DNA from 4 places in the Vibrio sp. Vb0937 genome. Region 4 is predicted to be linked to each of the others. Evidence: predicted binding sites of a transcription regulator. Region 4 holds the regulator's gene; each other region holds the start of a gene.
What was found. The regulator PurR, encoded in region 4, represses purine synthesis genes. The targets are predictions, from matches to a motif close to TNANGNAAACGTTTNCNTNA.
Positions count from the first base shown of each region.

Region 1: the regulator PurR is predicted to act here: its motif matches at 805-824, upstream of R7P67_RS14610 (uracil-xanthine permease family protein).
Region 2: the regulator PurR is predicted to act here: its motif matches at 1,221-1,240, upstream of purM (phosphoribosylformylglycinamidine cyclo-ligase).
Region 3: the regulator PurR is predicted to act here: its motif matches at 2,146-2,165, upstream of R7P67_RS12885 (NCS2 family permease).

Region 1 is NZ_JAWOTK010000010.1:92,804-95,908, forward strand. Features, by position in the region: gene recG (ATP-dependent DNA helicase RecG) at 1-759, shown strand, start outside; gene R7P67_RS14610 (uracil-xanthine permease family protein) at 992-2,380, shown strand; gene envZ (two-component system sensor histidine kinase EnvZ) at 2,452-3,105, opposite strand, start outside.
Region 2 is NZ_JAWOTK010000004.1:295,733-298,837, reverse strand. Features, by position in the region: gene R7P67_RS09665 (uracil-xanthine permease family protein) at 1-381, shown strand, start outside; gene upp (uracil phosphoribosyltransferase) at 498-1,124, opposite strand; gene purM (phosphoribosylformylglycinamidine cyclo-ligase) at 1,304-2,344, shown strand; gene purN (phosphoribosylglycinamide formyltransferase) at 2,496-3,105, shown strand, end outside.
Region 3 is NZ_JAWOTK010000008.1:46,771-49,875, forward strand. Features, by position in the region: gene frsA (esterase FrsA) at 1-15, opposite strand, end outside; gene tet(34) (oxytetracycline resistance phosphoribosyltransferase domain-containing protein Tet(34)) at 107-571, opposite strand; gene R7P67_RS12885 (NCS2 family permease) at 836-2,125, opposite strand.
Region 4 is NZ_JAWOTK010000003.1:95,340-98,444, forward strand. Features, by position in the region: gene R7P67_RS07305 (TfoX/Sxy family DNA transformation protein) at 95-685, opposite strand; cyclic di-GMP riboswitch class I at 802-891, opposite strand; gene purR (HTH-type transcriptional repressor PurR) at 1,179-2,183, opposite strand; gene torD (molecular chaperone TorD) at 2,652-3,105, opposite strand, start outside.

The sequences.
Region 1 (3,105 bases), on a different contig from region 4:
GATCTGGAAACTTCCGTGATTGACGAGCTACCACCGGGTCGAACGCCGATTCAAACCGTTGCCATTCCTGATACAAAACGTGACGACATCGTCGAGCGTGTCCGAAATGCCTGCTTAAACGAAGGCAAGCAGGCATATTGGGTGTGTACCCTGATTGATGAATCGGAAGTACTAGAAGCGCAAGCCGCGGCAGATACCGCAGAAGAGCTTCAACGTAAACTGCCGGACGTAAAAATTGGTCTAGTACACGGACGAATGAAGCCGGCAGAGAAACAAGCGGTGATGCAAGATTTCAAAGACAATAAACTGCATTTGCTGGTCGCAACGACAGTGATTGAAGTTGGTGTGGATGTACCAAACTCTAGCTTGATGATCATAGAAAACCCTGAACGTCTTGGTTTGGCACAATTACACCAGTTAAGAGGTCGCGTGGGCCGAGGTTCCGTTGCTAGCCATTGTGTGCTGCTGTACCACTCTCCGCTGTCAAAAACCGCGCAAAAACGTCTCGGAGTACTACGTGAAAGTAACGATGGCTTCGTCATTGCGCAGAAAGACCTAGAAATTCGTGGCCCTGGAGAACTATTGGGTACAAAGCAGACAGGTCTTGCTGATTTCAAAATCGCAGACTTAGTTCGAGATCAACGCCTGATTCCCGAAGTTCAGCGTATTGCGCGTCATATTCATGACAATTACCCGACTAACGCAACAGCAATTATCGATCGCTGGTTGGGTGAGCGGGATATTTACTCCAAAGCGTAATGATTGAAAGCGAGCCAAATGGCTCGTTTTTTAATACGCCAAAAACAAAGCAAACGTTTGCTTTTTGAGTAAATCTCTCTATAATCGCGCACAAATTTTTAAGTGTGTTAGATCACACTCCACCAACCTGAGTTGACTCTGATTAACAGCAATCACAGGTAACGACGTCAACTCCACCCTGCTCTCCCATTCAGCGAGAACTAGGGAAATATTGCGACTAGCGAGACAAACAATGACAACTTCAAACCGATCTTCGGAACTGGTCTATCAACTCAACGATCGACCACCTTTGCCTCAAACCATTTTTGCCGCACTTCAGCACTTATTGGCGATGTTCGTCGCGGTTATCACTCCGTCACTGATCATCTGTCAGTCTTTGGGTGTACCTGCAGACCAAACGAACACCATCATCAGCATGTCTTTATTTGCGTCAGGCGTGTCTTCGTTTATTCAAATTCGCACCGTTGGCCCAATTGGCTCTGGTTTGCTCTCTGTTCAAGGCACCAGCTTTAACTTTTTAGGTCCTATTATTGGAGCAGGCCTATCGCTGAAAGCCGGTGGAGCAGACATCAGCACCATGATGGCTGCCATTTTTGGTACGATTTTAGTCGCATCATTTGCAGAAATTTTCCTATCTCGCGTATTGGAGCATGCCCGCCGAATCATCACTCCGCTCGTTTCAGGCATCGTCGTCACTCTTATCGGTCTCACACTGATTCAAGTCGGCTTAGTATCAATGGGCGGTGGCTACGCAGCATTAAATGAAGGAACCTTCGGCAGCTTAGACAAACTTGCTCTGGCTGGGACGGTACTTGGATTAATTGTGATTTTAAACCGCTCGAAAAACCCATACATCCGTGTGGCTTCAATCGTGATTGCGATGCTAGTGGGTTACATCATGGCGTATTTTATGGGGATGGTAGATACTTCTCAGCTAGGCGCAACCGAGATCGTAGCACTGCCCGTACCAATGCAATATGGCTTATCGTTTGACTGGTCTCTGTTCATTCCGCTGGTACTGATTTTCTTTATTACCGCACTAGAGGCCATCGGTGATATTACCGCAACATCTGAAGTGTCTGGTGAGCCAGTAAAAGGCCCAGTGTACATGAAACGCATTAAGGGCGGTGTGTTAGCAGACGGCTTAAACTCTGCAATCGCAGCCGTTTTCAACAGCTTCCCGAACTCAACGTTTAGCCAGAATAACGGCATCATCATGCTAACAGGAGTCGCGAGCCGCTACGTGGGTTACTTTATTTCAGGCATGTTAGTGATTCTTGGCTTGTTTCCTGGCGTCGCTAGCTTTGTTCAGCTGATTCCTGAGCCAGTACTTGGCGGCGCAACGATTGTCATGTTTGGTACGATTGCTGCCGCTGGTGTGCGTATTATCTCTCGTGTTGAGCTCGATCGCCGCGCAATTCTGATCATGGCCTTATCCTTCTCAATGGGACTTGGTATCGCACAAAAACCAGAGATCCTGCAATTTATGCCAGAATTTATTAAGAGTATTTTCTCAACTGGTGTTGCAGCAGGTGGCATCACTGCGATCATTTTAAATTTACTTCTGCCAGAGAAACTGGAAGACGAAGATGAACTTCCTCAGGAAGTGAAAGAGTCTTAAGATTATTGAGAATAAGAAAAGCCCAACCTATTTAGGTTGGGCTTTTTGTTTAAAGGGTGCAGGCCATCGACTTACTTGGTAGGAAAGCTGATTTGAGCGATTAAACCGCCTTCACTGCGATTACGCATCACCACAGAGCCTGAATGTTGGCTGATTATACGCTTCACAATCGCCAACCCTAGCCCAGTGCCTTCACTACCGCGAGCGGTGTCACCACGCGTAAAGGGTTCAAATAACCTCGCGATTTGGGAATGCTCGATACCCGGTCCGTTGTCCTCTACTGAAATCCACACTAGCTGCTTATCTGCTGTCACACCAGTGCTGATTTTGACCCAGCCATTGCCATAACGTAGCGCATTCACAACTAAGTTACTGATCGCCCGCTTAATCGCAATCGCGCTTCCTTTGGCTGGCGGCAAGTTAAGATTAAGATCTGTTTCAATTTCAACCTCATAACCACCTTCAGAACTGGCGACGTCACTGGCAATCGTACTGATATCAACCGCTTCAAACGATTCTTGGTTCACCGGTTTGAGGTAATCCATAAACTGACTGATGATCTCATTACATTCTTCCGTATCGCTAATGATCCCCTCCGCAAGATAGCTGTCCTCAGGAGACATCATTTCTGTCGCTAGGCGAATACGCGTCAGAGGCGTTCGTAAGTCATGGCTAATCCCCGCCATTAATAAGGCTCGGTCTTCTTCTAGCTCTTGAATACCTTT
Region 2 (3,105 bases), on a different contig from region 4:
AACCCTGTGATCATGACTTGGGCAGCAATCACCGCAATCGTACTTGCATTGGTAGGTAAGCTAGGTGCGGTTCTTCAAACGATTCCAGTTCCTGTCATGGGCGGCATCATGATTCTGCTGTTCGGCTCCATCGCAACGGTAGGCCTCAACACACTGATCAAGAATAACGTTGATTTACATAAGTCTCGTAACCTAGTGATTGTTGCCGTAACACTTGTGTTTGGCATTGGTGGTATGGCTTTCGGTATTGGTGAGTTCAGTCTACAGGGTGTGAGCCTATGCGGTATCGTGGCAATTATTCTTAACCTTGTGCTACCAAACGATTTAGGTGAAAACCACGTTGTGGATAACGCACAAATGGAAGAAGAAAGCGCGAAATAGTTCGTTTGCGCCGCTTTATTAGGTGGCGCGCCTTACTCTTCTCCTCTTGTAGATACAAAAAAGGCTTGGTTTTCACCAAGCCTTTTTCTGTTCAGTCATAGTAATACATCAAAGAATTACTTAGTACCGAAGATCTTATCACCTGCATCGCCTAGACCCGGAACGATGTAGCCTTTGTCATTAAGCTTCTCATCGATTGCCGCAGTGTATAGCTCAACATCTGGGTGTGCTTTTTCTAGCGCTTCAATACCTTCTGGTGCAGCAACAAGTACCAGCACTTTGATTTGGTTACAACCTTTCTCTTTTAGGAGATCGATCGTAGCAATCATAGAACCACCTGTTGCAAGCATTGGGTCAACAACAAGCGCAATACGCTCCTCGATGTTTGAAGCAAGCTTGTTGAAGTAAGGAACTGGCTCAAGCGTTTCTTCATCACGGTAAATACCCACAACACTGATACGTGCGCTTGGCATGTGCTCAAGAACTCCATCCATCATGCCTAGACCTGCACGTAGGATTGGCACTACGGTTACTTTTTTACCTTTAATCTGGTCTACTTCTACCGGACCGTTCCAACCATCAATGGTCACTTTTTCTGTTTCAAAGTCTGACGTTGCTTCGTAAGTAAGTAGGCTACCGACCTCAGTCGCTAACTCACGAAAACGTTTTGTGCTGATGTCACCTTCTCTCATTAGACCAATTTTATGTTTTACTAGAGGGTGCTTTACTTCAACAACTTTCATGTCCATCTCCGGCTATAGTTGGCAATATTTAAACAAACCTTCAGATTATACATGATTTTCACAGGGATATCAGGATAAATCACTAAAGAAAAAAACAGGCGCAAACGTTTGCTATCTATGTTTAAGCACTGTTAGAATAGCGCCGTTTTCATATCCAACTTAATACCGAGGACTTCCCTGTGAGTGGTAACAACTCTTCTCTTAGCTATAAAGACGCTGGTGTAGATATTGATGCAGGCAACGCGCTTGTGGATCGTATTAAGGGTGCGGTAAAACGTACTCGTCGCCCTGAAGTTATGGGTGGTATCGGTGGTTTTGGCGCGCTATGCGAATTGCCAACTAAATACAAACAACCTGTACTGGTTTCTGGTACTGATGGCGTTGGCACAAAACTTCGCCTAGCACTGGATATGAATAAGCACGACACGATTGGCATCGACCTAGTGGCAATGTGTGTAAATGATCTTATCGTGCAAGGCGCAGAGCCACTGTTTTTCCTAGATTACTACGCAACAGGCAAACTAGACGTTGATACCGCAGCGGATGTTGTTTCAGGTATCGCAGAAGGGTGTGTTCAAGCAGGTTGTGCCCTAATTGGTGGCGAAACTGCGGAGATGCCTGGCATGTATGAAGGCGAAGACTACGACGTAGCTGGTTTCTGTGTTGGCGTAGTAGAAAAAGAAGACGTGATTGACGGCACGAAAGTCGCTGCTGGTGATGCACTTATCGCTGTTGGCTCAAGCGGCCCACACTCAAACGGTTACTCCCTTATCCGTAAGATCCTAGAAGTATCTGGTGCAGATAAGAGCGAAGAGCTAGCAGGCCGCACTATTGGTGAGCACCTACTAGAACCAACAAAAATTTACATCAAGTCAGCACTTAAGATGATTGAGAAACACGACATCCATGCGATTTCTCATATCACTGGTGGTGGTTTCTGGGAAAACATCCCACGCGTACTGCCTGAAGGCACGAAAGCAGTTATCGATGGTAACAGTTGGGAATGGCCAGTTATCTTCAAGTGGCTACAAGAGAAAGGCAACGTCGACACACACGAAATGTACCGCACATTCAACTGTGGTGTAGGTCTAATCGTCGCACTACCGAAAGACCAGGCAGACGCAGCAGTTGCTCTTCTTAAAGAAGAAGGCGAAAACGCGTGGGTGATTGGTCAAATCGCACAAGCAGACGCGAACGAAGAGCAAGTTGAAATCCAATAATTTGCAAATCGAGCTCAAAAGATAAGAAGAATGAGGACACTAGATGACTAGGTCCTCATTTTGCTATCTAGAACACTACAAACCATTCTATTAGTAGGTAGTTTAGAAGCTACATAACTCCAACCTACAATACCAAGGCGCTCTCGACATCATGAAAAACCATACCCTAAAAAACTTTGTGGTCCTCATCTCGGGTAACGGAAGTAACCTGCAAGCTATCTTGGAAGCTTGCGAAGACAGCATGCCAAACGCACGAGTGGCAGCCGTGTTCTCTAACAAAGCAGATGCTTTTGGTTTAGAACGTGCAAAAAAGTTTGATGTAGACGGTCACTTTGTCGACCCTAAAGCATTCAGCTCGCGTGAAAGCTTTGATGCAGAGCTAATGAGTCAAATAGATGAATACCAACCAGACGTGATTATTCTTGCTGGTTACATGCGCATTCTGAGCAGCGCATTTGTTTCTCATTACATGGGTAAGATGATCAATATCCACCCTTCTCTTCTACCAAAATATCCTGGGCTACACACACACCAGAGAGCAATTGATGCTGGCGATAAAGAACATGGTACGAGTGTGCACTTTGTAACGGAAGAGCTTGATGGTGGCCCTGTCATACTGCAAGCAAAAGTTCCTGTGTTCGAAGACGATGATGCTAGTGTACTTGCGGCACGTGTTCAGGCGCAGGAGCACCGAATCTACCCTATGGTGGCTAAGTGGCTGGTAGACGAGCGGTTGATCATGAAGGATGGTAAAGCCTATT
Region 3 (3,105 bases), on a different contig from region 4:
GACGTCTTCAGACATAGGAAGAACCCTAGGCTATTAGCATGATTTAATATCATAATAAAAAAAATGCCCCTATAAAGGGGCATTTCTCAATATTCTTTAACCGCGCTTATTTTTGCTTGCGGTTTACTGGCTCAGCATACTGGATTGACATATCCCAAGGCTGCTCGATCCAAGTGTCTTGAGCAATATCTACAACGTAATCATCCAGCAGCTCTTTGCCTGATGGTTTCGCACACACAGCGATCATTTTCGCTTTTGGATACATCTCACGTAGTTTGCGCGCTGTATCACCACTGTCTACTAGGTCTTCAACGATTAGGTAACCTTCGCCATCACCTTCAGGTGCTTTTAGTACCGTCATGTCGCGCTGATGATCATGGTCGTAGCTTGAAATACAGATTGTATCAACGTAACGAATACCCAGTTCACGAGCCAAAATAGCGCCAGGAACCAAACCGCCGCGGCTTACCGCCCAAATTCCTTTCCATTGCTCAGCTGGCATTTGTTTTTCAGCCAGTTCACGGCAGTAAGTCTGCATTGCATCCCAAGTGATAATGAATTTTTTACTCATTGTAATAACCTAATAATTTGAAAATATGCATCCTCAAAATCTAGCGAAGTCACTCAAAAGCGGAATGCTCACTAACTTCTCCAAAATGTTTGGAGACGAGGATTTCAAGCTGCGCAAACGATTATTCTACCGAAACACACCGCTAATACCAACGGTGATATCAAAATTCTCTGCCTATTCCGCAGAAAAACCGTCTTCTGTGAACAACGTAAAAAAAGAAAAAGCCAGCGTGAATAAATCCACACTGGCTTTTTGCTCGAGAAATTAACCGACGAGGTATTTAACGATGAAGATGGCTGACATCACCCATACACTCATCGACACTTCACGGCCCTTACCGCTGAATAACTTGATCGCCGCGTATGCGATAAAGCCTAACGTGATACCTTCTGCAATCGAGAATGTTAGCGGCATAACTAAACAAGTCACAACAACTGGGGACGCTTCAGTTAGGTCACGCCAATCAATGCTTACTAGCCCAGACAGCATCAAGATCGCCACATAGAATAGCGCACCTGACGTTGCATAAGCAGGGATCATGCCCGCAAGTGGTGAGAACAATAGAGCAAGTAGGAAGAGTACACCAACAACCACGGCTGTTAGACCAGTACGCCCACCCGCAGCTACACCAGAAACGCTTTCAATATAAGATGTCGTGTTGGAGGTACCAAGTAATGCACCTACTGACGTTGCTGTTGAGTCTGCAAGTAACGCTTTGTTTAAACGAGGGATGTTACCATTCTCATCAGTTAGACCAGCTTTTTGAGAAACGCCAACGAGCGTCCCTGCGGTGTCAAATAAATCGACAAATAGGAAAGCAAATACGACGGAAATCATGCCTACTTCAAACAAACCAGAGAAATCCAGTTGCATGAAAGTTGGCGCAATGCTTGGTGGCGTTGACATAATACCGCCCCACTGCACATCACCAAATAGAAGACCAAGCGCTGTAACGCCAAGAATGGCGATCATCACCGCACCTTTCACACCACGGTGAACCAGTGCAATCGTAAGAAAGAAGCCAATCGCGGCCAATACAGATGGCAATGATGTGATCTCTCCCATAGAAACTAATGTCGCTGGGTTATCAACGACGATACCTGCATTTTTTAATGCGATAAACGCTAAGAAAAGACCAATACCAGCTGAAATACCTGTTCGTAGAGAATGCGGGATCGAGTTAATAATCCACTCACGGATCTTAAATACGCTTAAAAGAATGAACAGAAGGCCAGAAACAAATACAGCCGCCAACGCAACTTGCCACGTATAACCCATTCCCAATACAACAGAGTAAGTAAAAAATGCGTTCAGGCCCATTCCTGGTGCCTGTGCGATTGGGTAATTGGCAACAAATCCCATGATAAAACAGCCGATTGCGGCAGCAAGACAAGTCGCGACAAAAATGGCGCCACGGTCCATACCGGTATCCGACAGGATCGCTGGGTTTACAAAAATAATGTAAGCCATAGTTAGGAAGGTCGTAACACCTGCAATGATCTCAGTGCGCACATTTGTGCCATTTTCACTGAGTTTAAAAAGCCTCTCGAGCATGATCGAATCCTGTAAAGGTAAAAAGTAAACGGTTGCGTAATCGATTGGCGGGAATTATAAAGTTATCAAATAGCAAATTCTAGATAGAATCTTCACTCTAATGCGTTTTTTTTCTTTGGATATGAAACACATTCTCTAATCTATCAAAGCAAGTAAAGAAATATATTCTTATAAAACAATAGGTAACCCAGATAACACAGTTCTCTAAAAGAGAATAAAAACTGAGCAATGTACTAAACTTTCAGATGAAAATGGCCCATTTTAAACATGGTATCTAACAGATTTGATGGAAAAGTCGATAAAACCGAAGAATGGGGAATAGAAGAAGGCTTTGATGGCAATAAGTGAGTCAGGAAGAGAAAATAGAGATAAAAAAACGCCACCCAATTTGGGTGGCGGTGAATCATGTCAGCACTATCACTGAAAAAAAATTCCAATTTATAGGGGTGAACAAACTGTTCGAGTCACATGCGTTGACTTCACTTAGTAGCCAAAGCTTGTTGGGTATACAAAGTTACCGGTGTAAACAGACTTGCTATTCCAGAACATTGTACTTGGTAAACCTTTCATAACTATCACCTTTTAAATCAATTAAACATTCGTTGATTTCTCGGTTCCTTGGAGGCGATAAAACGGACTCATCCTTTGAGCATTTCATTCTTCTCTCAGAAGCTGGTTACAAATATACCACCAAGAAATTTAATTACAAGCATTTTAGTGATTGGAATCACAAAAAATACATAAATTGACCTTTATCAAAGTTTATATGTAATTAAATTACAATTTTATGAATTAAAAAATAAAGCCACTTTCAGAATGTATGATAGAGAACACATAGTGCTTGTTATTGTATTCACAAACTGTGACAGTTCTGAGAGAAATCCTTGTGATCGCGACTACTCGTACTCCATATCTGGTGGTATGCTAACGGCAATTTGAAGGCCAAATCGTCTAGCATTTAATGCTACCTTGACAACATT
Region 4 (3,105 bases):
ATATATGTAATAAGACAGTAGGAAAACCGAAAAAATTTCACAAAAAAACCGCAGATTAGACTGCGGTTTTACAAGATAGTTTTTAGGCCGACTTTTATTGGAGGCCGTTCATCAACTCATCTCGGCGAGCTTGAGGTACCACACTCCAATGAGTGCCGTTGATAGCACCTTCTAGTGCCCATAGCAACTCAATGTTGACGGTTGCAGAGTGCGTATCTCTTATCGCTTTATAGGCGTTAAGCGCACCTTCCTCTTCAAGCTTCTCTACGGATTCGATGCCGGCTTTTTTTAGCATGCGCTCGGTAGCCAGTCGTAAGTTAGGCAAATCTTTCAAACGGTTAGGCTTTGTACTTGCTTGCTGTTCTTTCTCAAGCTTTGCCTTTTTCAATGATTGATTCGCTACTTCGATTAAGCGTTCGCTTGATTCCCATAAATCGCTGGAAATAGCGTAGTACTTTGTAACGACTGGAAAGCCACGTTTTTTATAAACGTAAGGCTTTAGCCCTTGTTTCTCGAAGTCAGATGAAGTTTTTTGGTCTGCTCTGATATGAAGCTGATTGTTTACCACTAGTGCAAACATTGTTTCATCAGCGAATAGTCCGAAGCCACCAAACATTGAGCGCGACTTGATATTACCAAGTGCCTCAAATAGCTTCATAGAGTCTTTGAGTATCGGTTTATCCATGTTTTGTTATCTCGGTGTAATTAATATTACGCCACCAAAAGTCAGGTCCGAGAGAGTAGCAAACATGCGTAAAAACAATGTCATTACAGAGTAAAGTCATTGCTTACACACTTGCCATCGGTAACCCCGCTACCTTCCATATCGTAATATGGTTCAGGCCGGAGGCTTTGCGTCCCACTCTTTCGAATGGTTTGCCCTGTGCGTGACACAATGAGCATACTTCTTATATTGAATTAACATCACGGTTTAGCGTTAAAAGTGTGATTTCGGTTCAATAAAAATGATAGATTGAATGCTCTATTTTGCATATGGAAAGGTGCAAATTGGCCTTTGAAAAGGAGTTCTTAATATATATTACATTTATATAAAACAGGGAGTTAACGTTAGTCAATTGTTATTAGAGTGGTGTGAAGTATTAGAGAATGCTTAATTTTTCCAAAAAAATAAGCGCCCCTGTAGAGCGCTTATTTAACACGGTTAAATACAGTGAAATTTAGTTCATTTTTTTCACAGTATTTCGAATTACAAGCTCAGGTTGCATTTCGAAAATTCGTTTTTCGTGTTCTTTATCTTTGATACGCTCAAGTAGAATTTCGAATGCATTTTTACCAACACGACGTTTAGGTTGGTGGATAGTCGTTAGCGGTGGAGAGAAGTATTCCGCAAGCTCTATGTTGTCGTAGCCGATCACTGAAATATCTTCAGGAATTTTGATCCCGTTTTGTTGCAAGCGGCTCATTAGGCCTAGAGCCATTGTGTCGTTAAAACAGAATACCGCCGTCGGGCGCTTGTCCATTGCGGTAATTTTATCTGCAACTAATACGGCCGTATCACATTCAAAGTTACCTTCAAGGATCCAGTCTTCATTTACAGCTAGGTTCGCTTCGCTCATTGCGCGACGGAAACCTGCAATGCGCTCTTGGCAAGCAAGCTTTTCAAAATGACCGCTTAGACAAGCGATATCCGTATGACCATTGTCAATCAGATGTTTGGTCGCAATGTAGCCACCTTCTTCTGAGTTATCCATGATTTTGTCTGCTTGCGAGCTCTCTGGGCCCCAATCCATGACCACTTTAGGAATGTCCGCATGACGGTCAAGCATCTCTTTTAGTTCTTCGGTTAAGTCAGAACACATCACTAGGATGCCATCAACGCGCTTTTCAGCCAGCATACGAATGTAATCGCGTTGTTTTTCGTAAATCCCGCCTGTGTTACATAAAATCAGAGTATAGCCTTGGCGGTAACAGTAGCTCTCAACGCCATCAATCACTTCTGAGAAAAATAGGTTAGTTGATTGAGTTACTAACATGCCAATCGTACGAGTTGAGTTGCATTTTAGGCTGCGTGCAACGGCACTTGGCGCGTAATTCAGCTCGTCAACGGCTTTCATTACTTTTTCTTGCGTTGCTTCTGCAACGAAACGCGTTTTATTGATAACGTGCGAAACTGTCGTAGTGGAAACGCCGGCTAAGCGAGCAACGTCTTTTATCGTGGCCATAAATGGTGTCCTGTATCGAGCTACTGAAATATGTCGTATTGGATGTACCTGATGCTCTAATGGTTTCACACCTAGCAATATAAAATTGGCGCTAAGTGTCTCGGCAGCGGTTGATCCAAGTGCGACAAAAGGGTACGTAGCAGCATCGGTCGATGAATTTTATCTTTTTTCTATCTGATGAGAAATTGCCATCAACCTGTTAAGAAAACACAAAAACCGCTATATTTCAGCGGTTTACATATAAATCATATTTAATCGTTTGCGCTCACATTTTAGCCCTATGTGGACTGACTAGCAATGTTTTCAGCAAGAGATTTGTGTATTTGAAGTCACATTTTGACTGCTAAATAACCAAGCGTCTTTGCGCTAAGTTAAGGCAAACGAATATTATACCCAAGTTACTTACAATTGGTCACTTTCAGGCATACAGGAAGCCCGATAGGCAGGCTCCCTAAAAATAGGCGGCAATTATTCACCAAGAAGGTAGGCGCTGTCTAGTTTACAAAATGCAACTAATAGTTTCGCGACACTCGAGTAAAATCCAAATTCGTCGAATTTTTTACATTTGTCTGAAAACTGAGGTAACCAAGACATCAATTGTTGCTGGATAAAGTCGTTTTGTTTAACGAAGGCTTCTTCCATGTGTTTTTCTTGTTCAAGCTCGTTTGAGCGGATAATCATGTTCCCGAGAAAGTCGAGCTCAACGGCTAAGTGATCCGCAGGTTCCTTTAGGTTTTCGTCTACTTGAACGCCAAATTCAGCCATCAACTTTTCCATTTCCTCAGCTGGCTTGTCATTCAGTAAACCTGATTCACCAATGTACATGGATGCGTAAGGAAGAGCGCCGTATTTTTCTGTCTTCAAAAACAGTTCACAAAAGTCAGCTGCAAGCTCTAGTTGTGCATCTTCACGATCTTGTAAC